3 regions of the Brevibacillus brevis NBRC 100599 genome follow, and region 1 is predicted to be linked to each of the others. Evidence: riboswitches for the same ligand, from Rfam matches in the RefSeq annotation. Region 1 holds a riboswitch; each other region holds the start of a gene.
What was found. A riboswitch is a leader RNA that binds a small molecule or an ion and turns the genes downstream of it on or off. The one in region 1 is predicted to bind cyclic di-GMP.
Positions count from the first base shown of each region.

Region 2: another riboswitch for cyclic di-GMP. It lies ahead of BBR47_RS31025 (hypothetical protein); the one in region 1 lies ahead of BBR47_RS28200 (methyl-accepting chemotaxis protein).
Region 3: another riboswitch for cyclic di-GMP. It lies ahead of BBR47_RS21835 (aldehyde dehydrogenase family protein); the one in region 1 lies ahead of BBR47_RS28200 (methyl-accepting chemotaxis protein).

Region 1 covers NC_012491.1:5,958,954-5,963,153, forward strand. Annotated here, with positions in the region: gene BBR47_RS28195 (transporter substrate-binding domain-containing protein) at 1-250, opposite strand, end outside; gene BBR47_RS28200 (methyl-accepting chemotaxis protein) at 365-2,338, opposite strand; cyclic di-GMP riboswitch class I at 2,411-2,511, opposite strand; gene BBR47_RS28205 (formate--tetrahydrofolate ligase) at 2,647-4,200, opposite strand, start outside.
Region 2 covers NC_012491.1:5,609,920-5,614,119, forward strand. Annotated here, with positions in the region: gene BBR47_RS26505 (histidine phosphatase family protein) at 1-310, shown strand, start outside; gene BBR47_RS26510 (HD-GYP domain-containing protein) at 339-1,676, opposite strand; gene BBR47_RS26515 (DUF5317 domain-containing protein) at 1,660-2,211, opposite strand; gene BBR47_RS31025 (hypothetical protein) at 2,282-2,500, opposite strand; cyclic di-GMP riboswitch class II at 2,470-2,551, opposite strand; gene argF (ornithine carbamoyltransferase) at 2,644-3,615, opposite strand; gene carB (carbamoyl-phosphate synthase (glutamine-hydrolyzing) large subunit) at 3,560-4,200, opposite strand, start outside.
Region 3 covers NC_012491.1:4,599,543-4,603,742, reverse strand. Annotated here, with positions in the region: gene BBR47_RS21850 (hypothetical protein) at 1-724, shown strand, start outside; gene BBR47_RS21845 (methyl-accepting chemotaxis protein) at 749-1,684, shown strand; cyclic di-GMP riboswitch class I at 1,860-1,945, shown strand; gene BBR47_RS21835 (aldehyde dehydrogenase family protein) at 2,031-3,488, shown strand; gene BBR47_RS21830 (methyl-accepting chemotaxis protein) at 3,519-4,200, shown strand, end outside.

The DNA of each region.
Region 1 (4,200 bases):
ATTGGTTTGTTTTCGGATTCAAATATGTAAACGGTTTGTAGTCGCCTGGAGTACCTACGAGGATGTAGCCTCTCGCAATGATTTCGTCCAAACGAGACTCAAACTTCTTCACTTGTGGTTTTTTAGCAGCTTCAGCCGCTACAGTTTGGACAGGCTTAACCGCTGTTGCGGCAAAAGCACCTGTTCCTGATGTCATGAGCATAGTTGCAGCGAGTGTGCTCGCCAAGATTGTTTGTGTGATTTTTTTCATCTGGGTTCTCCTCCTGTTAAACGGTAATGAATTTAGTTATAGAAACAAACTCCATCATCCCCTAATGGCATCCCCCCTTTCAAAAAGAGGACTTACAATCAGATGAGCTGCTTCTTATACCGTAAACCTGCCGATTCCTTGCTGTAATTCTTCCGCCACTGCGTTCAAATGCTCGACAGACTTGCCAATTTCTTGGATGGCTTGAAGCTGCTCTTCGGTTGCCCTTGCCACTGTTTGCGCGTCGAGTGAAGCATGCTTTGCAATGGTATGCATTTCGTCTACAGAAGCACTCACCTGTTGGGAGCCTGCTGACATTTGCTCAGATGCTGCGGATACTTCCAAAATGTGCGCGGCAACGTTCCGGGAAGATTCCAAAATATGCTCGAAGATTTCGCGAACCTCTTCGACCAGTTGGATACCTTGCTGTGCGTTTTGGTTACCCTCGGTCATAACCTCTACCGCGTGATGAGTATCCTGCTGGATTTCCCCGATCAGCATTGCAATTTTCGATGCGGATTCCTCGGATTGGTTCGCCAGTTTTTTCACTTCACCAGCAACTACAGCAAACCCACGTCCATGCTCGCCAGCACGTGCTGCCTCAATCGAAGCGTTCAAGGCAAGCAAATTGATTTGCGAGGTCAACTGACTAATCGTATCGAGAATGCCTTCGATTTCTTTGGAGCGATTGTTGAGCTGCTCGATGGCTACAGTCGCCTTCGAAGTTCCCTCCCCAATGCTTCCCATCTGGCGAACTGCCTGCTCTACCACAGCAGTCCCTTGCTCAGCCTGCTCCGTCGCGATCTGGGCAGCCTCAGAAACATGTGCAGACGTCTCCGCGATTTTCACGATGCCTGCTGCCATGTCAGTCATCGACAATGCGATTTCCTGCGAGCTGGATGCCTGCGCCTCTGCTCCCTCAGAAATCTGTTCGATAGACAAGCCGATTTGGTTGATGTTTTCCGTCGCTTGTTTAATGCCTTCGGATACTTCCTGACTAAAACGCTGAACTTGATCAGACGACAGTGATACGTCTTCGATCAAATTTTTCAAGTGTGATACCGTCTGGTTAAAGTCACGGGACAGAACCGCAATCTCGTCTTTTCCGTCAACCGTTACGGTCTCTTTCAAGTTCCCCTGCGCCACTACATTTACTGCGTGATTCAGACGCTCAATTGGTTTCACCATGCGTACAGCCAAGAAATAAACGAGGACAACCCCAAGCCCCAATACGATGAGGGAAATAATCGTCAATCGGACTAACAGTTGATCGACAGGTGCATGCAGCTCCGCTACGGGTGCAGTGATGTATACCCCCCAGTTCAAATTGGTTGGCGCATAGGAAGCAAATCGCTCTGTATTCTCGTATTCGTATTGGGCGATTCCATGATTCCCTTGCTTGATATCTTCAAAAGCAGTCTGAAGTTGAAGAATCCCCATATTGAGAATGGATTCCTTCAGAATGTACTCGCTATTCGGATGATAAATAAATGTTCCTGTTTTGCTTACTAAAAAGGCGTAACCTAATTCGCCGAATTTCTCTTCAGACACCTTTTTTTGGATCTCATTGATTGGAATCGTAGAACCGATGTAACCGTATTGACGGTTGTCCTTCATCAATGGAACGACCAGTGTCACGATGTTATTCCCTGTCCGCTTCGAAACGACTGGCTCAGAGACAACAACCTTCCCTTCCCCTTTGCTGGCTTCCTTAATATGCGGACGATCTGAGATGTCGGTCACTTCACCCTTGAAATTGATCACTTTCTTACCGCTTAAGTCATGCGAAAAGAAGAACGTCTCAAACTCGGGGTTTTTCTTTTGGGCTTCTTGAATGAGTTTCAGGTCTTGTTCGACATTTTGATCTGCCGACATCAACCCTCCTATCGCTCTTACAATCTCAATTTTCTCTTGAAAGAAACCATCGATACGAATCGAGAGATTGCTAGCTGACAGCTCAGCTTCTTTGTCCAGACTGTTTGCCAAAAGGTTGGAAGCACTCCAATAGCTTGCACCGCAAACCGTACCCAAACTTATCACCAACAGCAGGCATAAAACGATAATTAGCTTATTCTTCAAACTATTTTTCATACCGAATCCCTTCTCCCTTCTCTTTTTTCAACAAAAAAAAGACTGCCCACCGACAGCCCATCATGACTACGGTATGGCAACCCGGCTGTCCTAGCTGCGAAAGTCATTTGACCTTCGTCCTTAGACCCGTGGCTTTGCGTCCCTGCCTTTCAGCAAGTTTGCCTTTGTCATTCCTTGTTGTTTTTCAATTAAGTTCACTTTTTTTCAATCTCACCTTTCATTTCCCATAACTTTCCGCCAATAAACCTCAAAATGGAAAAAAAGCTGACAACCTTTTACAGCTGTCAGCTTTTTGTCACACTTTTTGATTAGCTTAATCCAATCACGTGGCCATCCTCGTCTACAAATAACGATTCCGCAGCCGGCTTTTTCGGGAGGCCTGGCATGGTAACCAAGCTTCCGGTCAGTGCCACGATGAAACCAGCTCCTGCTGATATGCGCACTTCGCTCACATGAATCGTGAAGTCTACAGGTGCCCCCAACAGATCAGCGCGATCCGTAAAAGAGTACGGTGTTTTCGCCATGCACACAGGCAGATGGGACATGCCCATTTCTTCTACCTTTTGCATCGTTTTTAATGCCAACGGCGAAAAGACAACTCCTGATCCACGGTATACTTCTTTCACGACAGTCTCAATCTTGTCTTTAATGCTGAGGTCTTCCTCATACAAGAATCGGAAGGACGAAGGCAGCTCTGCTGCTCGAATTACTTTTTCAGCCAGCTCGACACCGCCTGCTCCTCCTTCTGCCCACACTTTAGAGAGCGCTGCTTCGGCTCCAGCCGCTTGGCACAGTGCAATGACAGCATCAATCTCTGCTTGGGTATCTGTCGCAAAATGATTGATGGCCACCACTGCTGGCACACCGAACTTCTGTAAGTTTTCCAGATGTCGCTTGACGTTTTCGAAGCCTTTTTCCAAAGCAGACAAGTTCTCCACTGCCAAGTCAGGTACTTTTACCCCGCCGTTGTATTTCAACGAACGAACCGTAATGACCACGACAGCAGCCGATGGAGTCAGACCTGCTTTTCTGCACTTGATGTCAAAAAACTTCTCGGCCCCCAAATCGGCACCAAATCCAGCCTCTGTTACGACGTAATCTGCCAGCTTCAAAGCCATTTTGGTTCCGATCACACTGCTGCACCCATGTGCGATATTGGCAAAAGGTCCGCCGTGAATGATGACCGGGGTTCCCTCGATTGTCTGTACGAGATTGGGCTTGATGGCTTCCTTCAAGAGAACACACATCGCATCAACCGCGTTGATTTCTTCTGCCCGTACAGGCTGATCATTGAAATCGTAGCCAATAATGATACGGTTCAACCGCTCGCGCAAGTCTGCTAGATTCTCACTCAAGCATAAGATCGCCATGATTTCCGACGCGGTCGTAATCATGAAGCCATCCTCACGTGTCATTCCATTACCCTCACCCAGACCAACCACGATGTTTCGCAGTGCGCGGTCGTTCATGTCCATAGCTCGTTTCCAGACGATTTTCTTTGGATTGAGTCCGCGCGGATTGCCATGGAAAATATGATTGTCGATCATCGCTGCCAACAAGTTATGTGCAGCTGTAATCGCATGAATGTCCCCTGTAAAATGCAGGTTAATTTCATCAGCCGGGAGAATTTGTGCCTGGCCGCTTCCAGTTGCGCCTCCTTTGATCCCCATGCAAGGACCCAAGGACGGCTCGCGAAGTGCTGCCATTGTTTTCTTCCCGAGATGATTTAATGCTTGTGACAGACCAATCGTCGTGAGCGTCTTGCCTGCTCCCGCCGGATTGGGGTTCATCGCTGTAACAAGAATCAGTTTGCCATCAGGGCGATCCTTCACTTGCTCCCATAGTTCATCTGATAGTTTGGC
Region 2 (4,200 bases), 350 kb from region 1:
CCTTAGCGGAGTACCACGTGAGGATTGGTTCGAGCGACTCCGCGATACGTTCGATGACTTGACTCTTGAGCTTGAAGGAGGCGAATCCAGTCTTACTGCTATCAACCGGGCAAATTCGCTGCTCACTGAGATTTTGGCAGACGTGCATAAAAACATTGTGCTTGTTAGTCACGGATGCCTACTGGCCTTGCTCATGAAATCAATAGATAATCGCTTTGGCTTTCACGATTGGGAGAAATTAAGCAATCCAGATGTCTTCAAGCTTACCTGCCATTTAGAAACCAGAGAGCTCGTCCGCATATGGTCGTAAACGAATAAAAACAGTTACAAGGGGCAGCTCATCTGATTGCCTCCTGTAACTGTTTTTGTGGGATGGACTCTATTCCGATAATGCTCTGTAACTCATCGCACGGCAGTCGCTGAACGATTCTAATAAAATGCTCCGCCAATATCGGATCAAATTGGGTACCGGAGCCCCTTTTGATTTCTTGAAGCGCTTCCTCCACAGGCAAGCCTTTTCGATAAGGCCTGTCCGCAACCATCGCATCGAAAGCGTCTGAAATCGCTAAAATTCTCGCCATCAGCGGAATCTCATCCCCGGCTAAACCATCCGGATAGCCCCTTCCATCTATACGCTCATGATGGGAGCGGATCGCAGGAAGCAATTCATTGAACATCCCTGCTTGCAAAATGATTTCGTAACCAATGACCGTGTGCTGCTTGATCTTGTCATACTCTTCTGGAGTGAGCTTTCCTTTTTTATTGAGAATTTCGTCTTCGATGCCAATTTTTCCAATGTCGTGCAGGATTCCCCCGATATAAACATCCTCCACTTTTCGTTCGGCCAAACCAATATCTCTCGCAATTTCTCTTCCCCAGTAAGCTACACGCTGAGAATGTCCACTTGTGTATCGATCTCGTGCGTCAATGGAAGCAGCCATCGTCGTTAAGAAGTTGTGATTGAATGATTTGACCTCTTCCACTTTTTGTTGAAGCCTTTGAAGATTGTCATAGTAATGATGAAAAACGTAGCTGATCGTAATAAACGCAATCATCATAGGAATTAGTGTTAACGGACCATATAACTCTACTAATCGTGAACCTACCCCGGCAAGAATTAAAAGCAACAAGTAAGTCGAGGTAAAGCCTTTTGCCATCATCTTTACGGTTCGCGCCCAGGTCATTTGATGAAAATAGGAGATACCCAATCCACATAAAGTCAGGTTCACAAACCAATACACAACAGCCAAAAACAAATCGCTAATAATGGGAGAAACAGTTCCGAAGCCCTCGATCCAATCCTTCAAAAACGCTACTGTCCATATAGTCATTAACAACTGCCCAATGTTAATAATAGCTTTTAGCGGATTAAACCTTACCAGGAAAGCAATGATTAAAGATTCAATAACAGCAGCCCATACTCCGACCCAGACTCCGTACAACAAGATACCCGAAAAGATTACAGCATTGTTCACTGTTAAAATCGTATTAGATATACGCACGGGAGCAAAACAAGAAAAAATGGTCAGGAGGGTGTAGGTAGATAATACCCCCCAATGCTCACGAGCAGCCCATTCAGATGAAGATGTGTAAAAAATATAGATTGCTGCAATGACAAATCCAACCTGGACAACAATCCCTTTTATCCAAACCGCAAAATCAGTTTTTTGTCGCATAACTTTTACCTTCGCGAAGTTGTAGTAATGAAATCGGTTTATTCATCAATCGCTGAACAAGTAAAAAGGCACCTAACATAATAAAAATATCGCCGATGCTAATAATCCGCGGAATGAAAGATGGCATGTAAATGACATCCGTCAAAAACGGAAAATTCGAACTTTCCGTCAATACACTATGCTTGAAATTCGTTCCGTTTATAACAGGCTCTAAATCATAAGGAAGCTTTGCTGCTTGAACTAAATCGATTGGCATTTTTCCATTGTTAGACCAAATTGCAATCGCATTCAGAAACCAGCCGATTAAAAAAATCCGCATATCTTCAAATTCTCGATTAAAAACGAGGAAGGCCAAAATAAACACATACGCGATCGATATGAAAATGCCACCGATCGTAGGGAAGAAAACTGCACAAGACTGCAGCAATATGGTAACGATAAGAAGTTTCATTTGGTTGAACTTAGGTAATTCTTTGATTCTTCCCCCTCGCAGCAATGCTACGAGAAAAGATAGGGCAATTACATCCAATAGCATGTTGTTTCCTCCAAGCTTGAAGAAAAAACACCACTCAGCCAAGCGGTGTTTGTTTCTCCGATACGCTTATTTATCCAATATGGAAGTTTGCAGAAGTAGCTGCTACGATTGCTACCACCATCATAATTGCCGCGAACCATTTTTTCATTTTCTTTTCCCCTCCTTCAAGCATAGTGGAGAAAGCTGGCTTCGCTACTGTCCGTGATGCAGAGGCCAAGCGACCAAGTACAGCCCCTGCTCCCCTTTCCTTTTCCATTACGGAAAAGGCTGGATTCGCTACTGGCTCCATACGGACCAAGCGACCAGATACAGTCCGTACTTCTTCGCTTCTTTCCTACCTTTATTTTACACATAAGTGACAAAATTCGGCAATCATAGATTCATAGTCTATTCGATTTAATTGCAGATAGTTCTATTTAACTAGAACTATGTTCACACCAGCGCCGCCAAGATCGCTTTTTGTGCGTGCAATCTATTTTCAGCCTGATCAAAAATGACAGAGCGCGATCCGTCGATGACCCCGGTTGTCACTTCCTCCCCACGATGTGCTGGCAAGCAGTGCAAGAAGAGATAATCACGGTCTGCCGCTGCTACCAATTTTTCGTTCACTTGATAGTCGGCAAATGCTTTCAATCGCACCTCATTTTCTTCTTCAAAACCCATACTAGTCCAAACGTCCGTGTATACAGCATCTGCCCCCATGACAGCCTCTATCGGATCAGTGGTCACCATCATTTTTCCACCGCTTTGTTTCGCGTACCCTGTAGCTTTTGCGACAATGGTTGTATCCATTTCGTAGCCTACCGGAGTCGCCACCCGTACATCAAGACCTAGCAGAGCTGCGCCCAGCACCAGTGAGTTCGCCACATTATTGCCGTCTCCTACGTAGGCAAGCTTGATTCCTTTTAGCTTGCCCTTATGCTCCCAGATCGTCAGCAGATCAGCCAATGCCTGACAAGGATGGTACAGATCAGTCAAACCATTGATAATGGGGATCGACGCGTGCAGAGCAAGCTCTTCTACATAGGAGTGGGAAAAGGTACGAATCATGATGGCATCCACGTACCGAGAGAGAACTTTTGCTGTGTCGCTGATCGGCTCCCCACGTCCGAGCTGAAGCTCTTTTCCGCTCATGAACATACCCAAGCCGCCCAACTGGTGCATCCCTACTTCAAAGGAGACACGCGTGCGGGTCGAAGCCTTGTCAAAGATCATTCCCAACGTCTTGCCTTGCAGAGGCTGGAATGGCTGACCCAGCTTTTGCAATTGCTTGACGTGAGCAGACAGATGGAGCAGCTCCATCAATTCTTCCCCGTTGAATTCATCGACGCGCAGGAAGTCCTTTCCTTTATGCTTTTGTAACGGCAAGTTTTGAAAGTGTTCCAATATCTTCACTGGCTGCATGCGAGCCACCTCTTTTCTTCAGAATAGACCTCACGTATAACTCGAACGTATCGACAGCGGAGAACAATGGCACACCCTGTTGTACCATCCTGCTTCGCAGGGCAAATCCTGTCCGGCCCTGACGATTGCCTTTCGTCGCAGTAACGAGAGCGAAGGCCGCTTCTTCCTTTTGCAACAGCTCGATCCACGCCGCTTCATCTGCCACGATATGCTTCACGACAATTTCTTTGGATGCCAGCCACTCGGCCGTTCCGGGAGTCGCCGCCAGTTCCGCCCCGTCAGCTTGGAGTCGCCCCAGCAGCTCTCTTACAGCTTCCTGCTTATCTCCATCTGCCAGAGAAATCATGACCAACTGACCTTTTTGCCAGTCGCCGTACAAATTGTCCTTGAAAGCAAAGGCTTTGCCTGCTGCCTCTTCGAAAGAATGCCCCAAGCCAAGAACTTCGCCCGTCGATTTCATCTCTGGACCCAGTACCGGGTCTACACCGTTTAGCTTAATCGTGGAGAAAACCGGCGCCTTAACGACTGCAAACGGAATCTCTGGCAATAGCCCTGTACCGTAACCCATCTCCGACAGCTTTTCAC
Region 3 (4,200 bases), 1.4 Mb from region 1:
CCGGCGGAGGAATGACTCGGAAGTAAGCCGGTTTTGGATCATGGGGTTGTTGTTCTCACTGCTGGTGCTCGCTTTTGAATTCTTTATCGAAATACCCGCCGATGCAGATTGGCTGACCGATATGGAGATGGCTTTGTTTTCTGCCAGCTTTACGTTGCTTGCCTTTTATCTGCTCGGACTTACCTTTGCCTTTTCACGCCACCAAAAGGCAGGGAAGATCAATCACCAAATCATCATCTATGTATGGTTGGGTGCGATCTTGTTTCACTTATTCCTGCTCATCAGCAATTTGTCCAATCAGCATGTGTACAAGGCAGGGATCATTCTATTTTTAGGACCATTATTTTTAACTGTCTACCATTTTATCACGTACTTGGCAGCTTTGCGCGAGGAGCGTGAGGAGCAGGAGGCAGCTACAACAGCTACGCTTGAGCGCACGGCCTACCAGATGATTCTGGAGGGTGGGCGTGTATACAGCGAGCTGAGTCGCCTGAAAACAGAATATCCAGAAGTGGAGCAAATGCTTCGTGCCAACGATTTTCACGATAAACTGGAGCGCTATGCTTTGGAAATGCAGCAGTATTTGCAGGTGAAGCATTTTGAGCGTAAAGACGTGGAGCTCTTGGAGGGTCACTATTATTTCTTGGAAAACTTGCTGAGCTTGGCGAAACAACATCCGGGAATAATCGAGTCCCGCGTATATAGCCGCCGAGGTGACAATTGATGGGTACAAAGGAGAGGGAAGCGGATGTTTTGGAAAAAAGACAAAGGCCTGGCAGAAAAAGAGACAGCAGCGACGACAGCCACAACCACAATGGCAGGACAGCAAGACGCATGGAAACATGAGCTTCGCGGTCTTTACGAACAGCTGGGTGCAATCCTCGCTTCGGACCAAGCAATGAACGCCGATTCCGATCAAATGGTGCGATTGGTGACGAGGATGAAGCGTGCCGTAGAGAATATCCAGGCCATTAACGAGCGGGATGATGAATCTGCGAGCCAGTTGTCGGTTCGAGGAGAGCGCCTGACAGACATCTGTAAACAATCGGTAGCGCGTGCAGATGAAGGCAAGAAGGCTATGACGGACGTTGTGGAAGTCATGAGCCTGCTCGACAAAGAATCGGTTCATACGTCCAAGTCCATGAGCCGCTTGGAAGAGCGTTCTTCGGAAATTACGAGTATTGTCAAGGTAATCAGCGACATTACGAATCAGACTAACCTTCTCGCTCTGAATGCAGCGATAGAAGCTGCACGTGCGGGGGAACAAGGCCGAGGCTTTGCTGTCGTAGCGGATGAAGTACGGAAGCTGGCAGAGATGACAGCGAACTCGACCAAGACGATTGCGGAATTGATCGGCAAGATTCAAGAAGAAATCAAAGAAGCATTGTCCAACAGTGAAAAAAGCAGCAGTGCGATCAAAAATGGACTTTCCATCAGCAAGGATGCTGCACAGAAGACGGATCAGATCGCGAACGCTTTCCAGGTACTGAACGTCGAAGTGGCGGGTGTGATGGAAATCATCGCGCATCAAAAGCATTTTGCTGACGATGTGTCCCAGCAGGTAAGTGAGGCAAAGGGCTTACTGGACGAGCTGAATGAAGGCATGACCAAGCACGTAAGAGACGCCAACGCGGTAGAGCAAATGCTCGCGACGAGCGTAAAGGATGTCAAAAAGTTATTGTGATCATGAGGAAGAAAAATTAGGAGTCCGTATCCAAGCGATGCGGACTTTTTGATATTTGTTCTTTCCTTTCACGAAATATTTACATGTTTACGTTTGACTATTCGAAATGGAGTACTATAATCAAAGTATGTTTCTCCATATCTTTCCTTTTTTCGACAAAATCTTATCAGCATTCGCTATGAATGGGCAAACCCATTGAAAAGTGGGGACGCAAAGCCACGGGCCTAATGTACACGTTACGATGGCAGCCGGGTTGCCAACGAGCAGTGTATTTTGCTGTTTTAGTATGACGGCTCCTTTCATGCGAAAGGGGCCTCTTTATTTTTCAAAAGGGAGTGGTTGTAGCATGTCAATCCTTCAAACACTGGACAAGCAGTACATCAATGGGGAGTGGCGCGACGGACTTGGCGCGAAGACATTGCAAGATATCAACCCTTACAACGGGGAAATCATCGCAGAATTCAAAATGGCAAATCTGGAGGATATCGACGCGGCTTACAAGGCGGCAGCCAACGCGAAAAAAGAGTGGGATGAAGTGAATGCCTATACCAAATCCCGAATGTTGGAGCGTGCAGTTCGCTATATCGAAGAGCATGAAGAAGAAATCATTCAGATCATCATTCGTGAACTAGGTGGAACCCGACTGAAGGCATTTTTTGAGATCGGGCTTGTGAAGGATATTATTCGCGAAGCGGCTACGTTCCCGGTGCGCATGGAAGGAAAAATTCTCCCTTCTCCCGTAGACGGAAAGGAAAATCGCTTGTATCGGATTCCCGCAGGAGTTGTCGGTGTCATCAGTCCGTTCAACTTCCCGTTCTATCTGTCGATGAAGTCCGTAGCTCCAGCTCTTGGCGCGGGCAACGGTGTCGTCCTCAAACCGCATGAGCACACGCCAATCACGGGTGGGACTCTCATCGCGAAAATTTTTGAAGAAGTAGGTCTGCCCAAAGGCTTGATCAACGTCGTTGTAACGGATATTGCTGAAATTGGCGATGGGTTTGTCTCCCACCCGATTCCGCGCATCCTTTCGTTTACAGGCTCTAGCCAAGTAGGAAGCCATATCGCGCAAGTGGCAGCGAAGCATTTCAAGAAGGCGATTTTGGAGCTAGGTGGCAATAGTGCCCTCATTGTTTTGGAGGATGCGGATCTCCAGTATGCCGTCAATGCAGCGGTATTCAGCCGCTTTACCCACCAAGGTCAGATTTGCATGTCGGCTAACCGGGTTCTGGTTCACCAAGATGTATACGATAAATTCCTCGATCTGTATGTGGAAAAAGTATCTGGTCTCAAGGTAGGCGACCCAAATGATCCAGACACGGTAATCGGTCCACTCATCAATCAACGGCAAGTCGCCAACCTGATGGCAACGATCGATGAGGCGATACGCGAAGGAGCCGTTCCTGCACTGAAAGGGGAAGTAAAAGGAAACGTGGTCGAGCCGATTGTTTTGACAGGAGTGACCACAGACATGTCGATTGCATCCAAAGAGCTGTTTGGTCCGGCTGTTTGCATCATGTCGTTTGCTTCCGAGGAAGAAGCAATTCGCATGGCGAACGAAACACCATTTGGATTGTCCGGGGCGATTCATACCCGCGATCTGGAGAGAGGTGCCCAGATGGCCAAGCGCATTGAGACCGGCATGATTCATATCAACGATGGAACGATCAATGACGAACCAATTGTGGCGTTCGGCGGTGAAAAGCATTCCGGATTGGGACGCTTGAATGGTCAATGGAGCCTAGAAGAGTTTACTACGCTAAAATGGATTTCGGTTCAGCACAAAAAGCGTCAATTTCCGTACTAATGCTAGCAAAAGATAGAGGTGAAGAGGGTCATGAACGGATACGAAGGATGGAACGAAACAGAAGCCTCCGAAAAGGGGAAAAATGCAGAACTTCTCGAGGCTTTCATCAAGGTTGCTCCCTATTTAAATGATTTGCTCAACGATGACATTACCATTGGGGTCTACGACACGGAAAAGCTATTGCGCAATGTGCCTGCCCAAACATTTTCCCTGCAGGTAAAGTCTGGTGATCCACTCCAGGAGGGAGATGTGATCACGAACGCGATTCGAAAAAACACCAAGCAGGCAATGATGGTTCCCAAGGAATTATTTGGTTTTCCTCTCGTCGCACGGGCGATCCCCTTGCATGATCACACGGGAAAAGTTATCGGCGGTGTTGGCATTGGTTCGAGTATGGAACGAGCCAATGAGCTGTATGAAATTGCCGCAAATCTCTCGAGCGTCGTCGAGCAGGTCAGTGCCACCACACACGAGATGGCCGTGCAGATCGGGAATTTGAACGAGCAAATGAAGGCGATCTCAGAGCAAGCCAATGATGTGAGCCAAAGTACAACTGAGATCGAGCAAATTACACTCGCCGTGAAAAAAATCGCTGATCAAAGTAACATTTTGGGACTAAATGCGAGCATTGAGGCTGCGAGAGTAGGAGATGCAGGGCGTGGATTCGCTGTCGTCGCGAATGAGGTTCGCAATATGGCGACAGATTCACGGA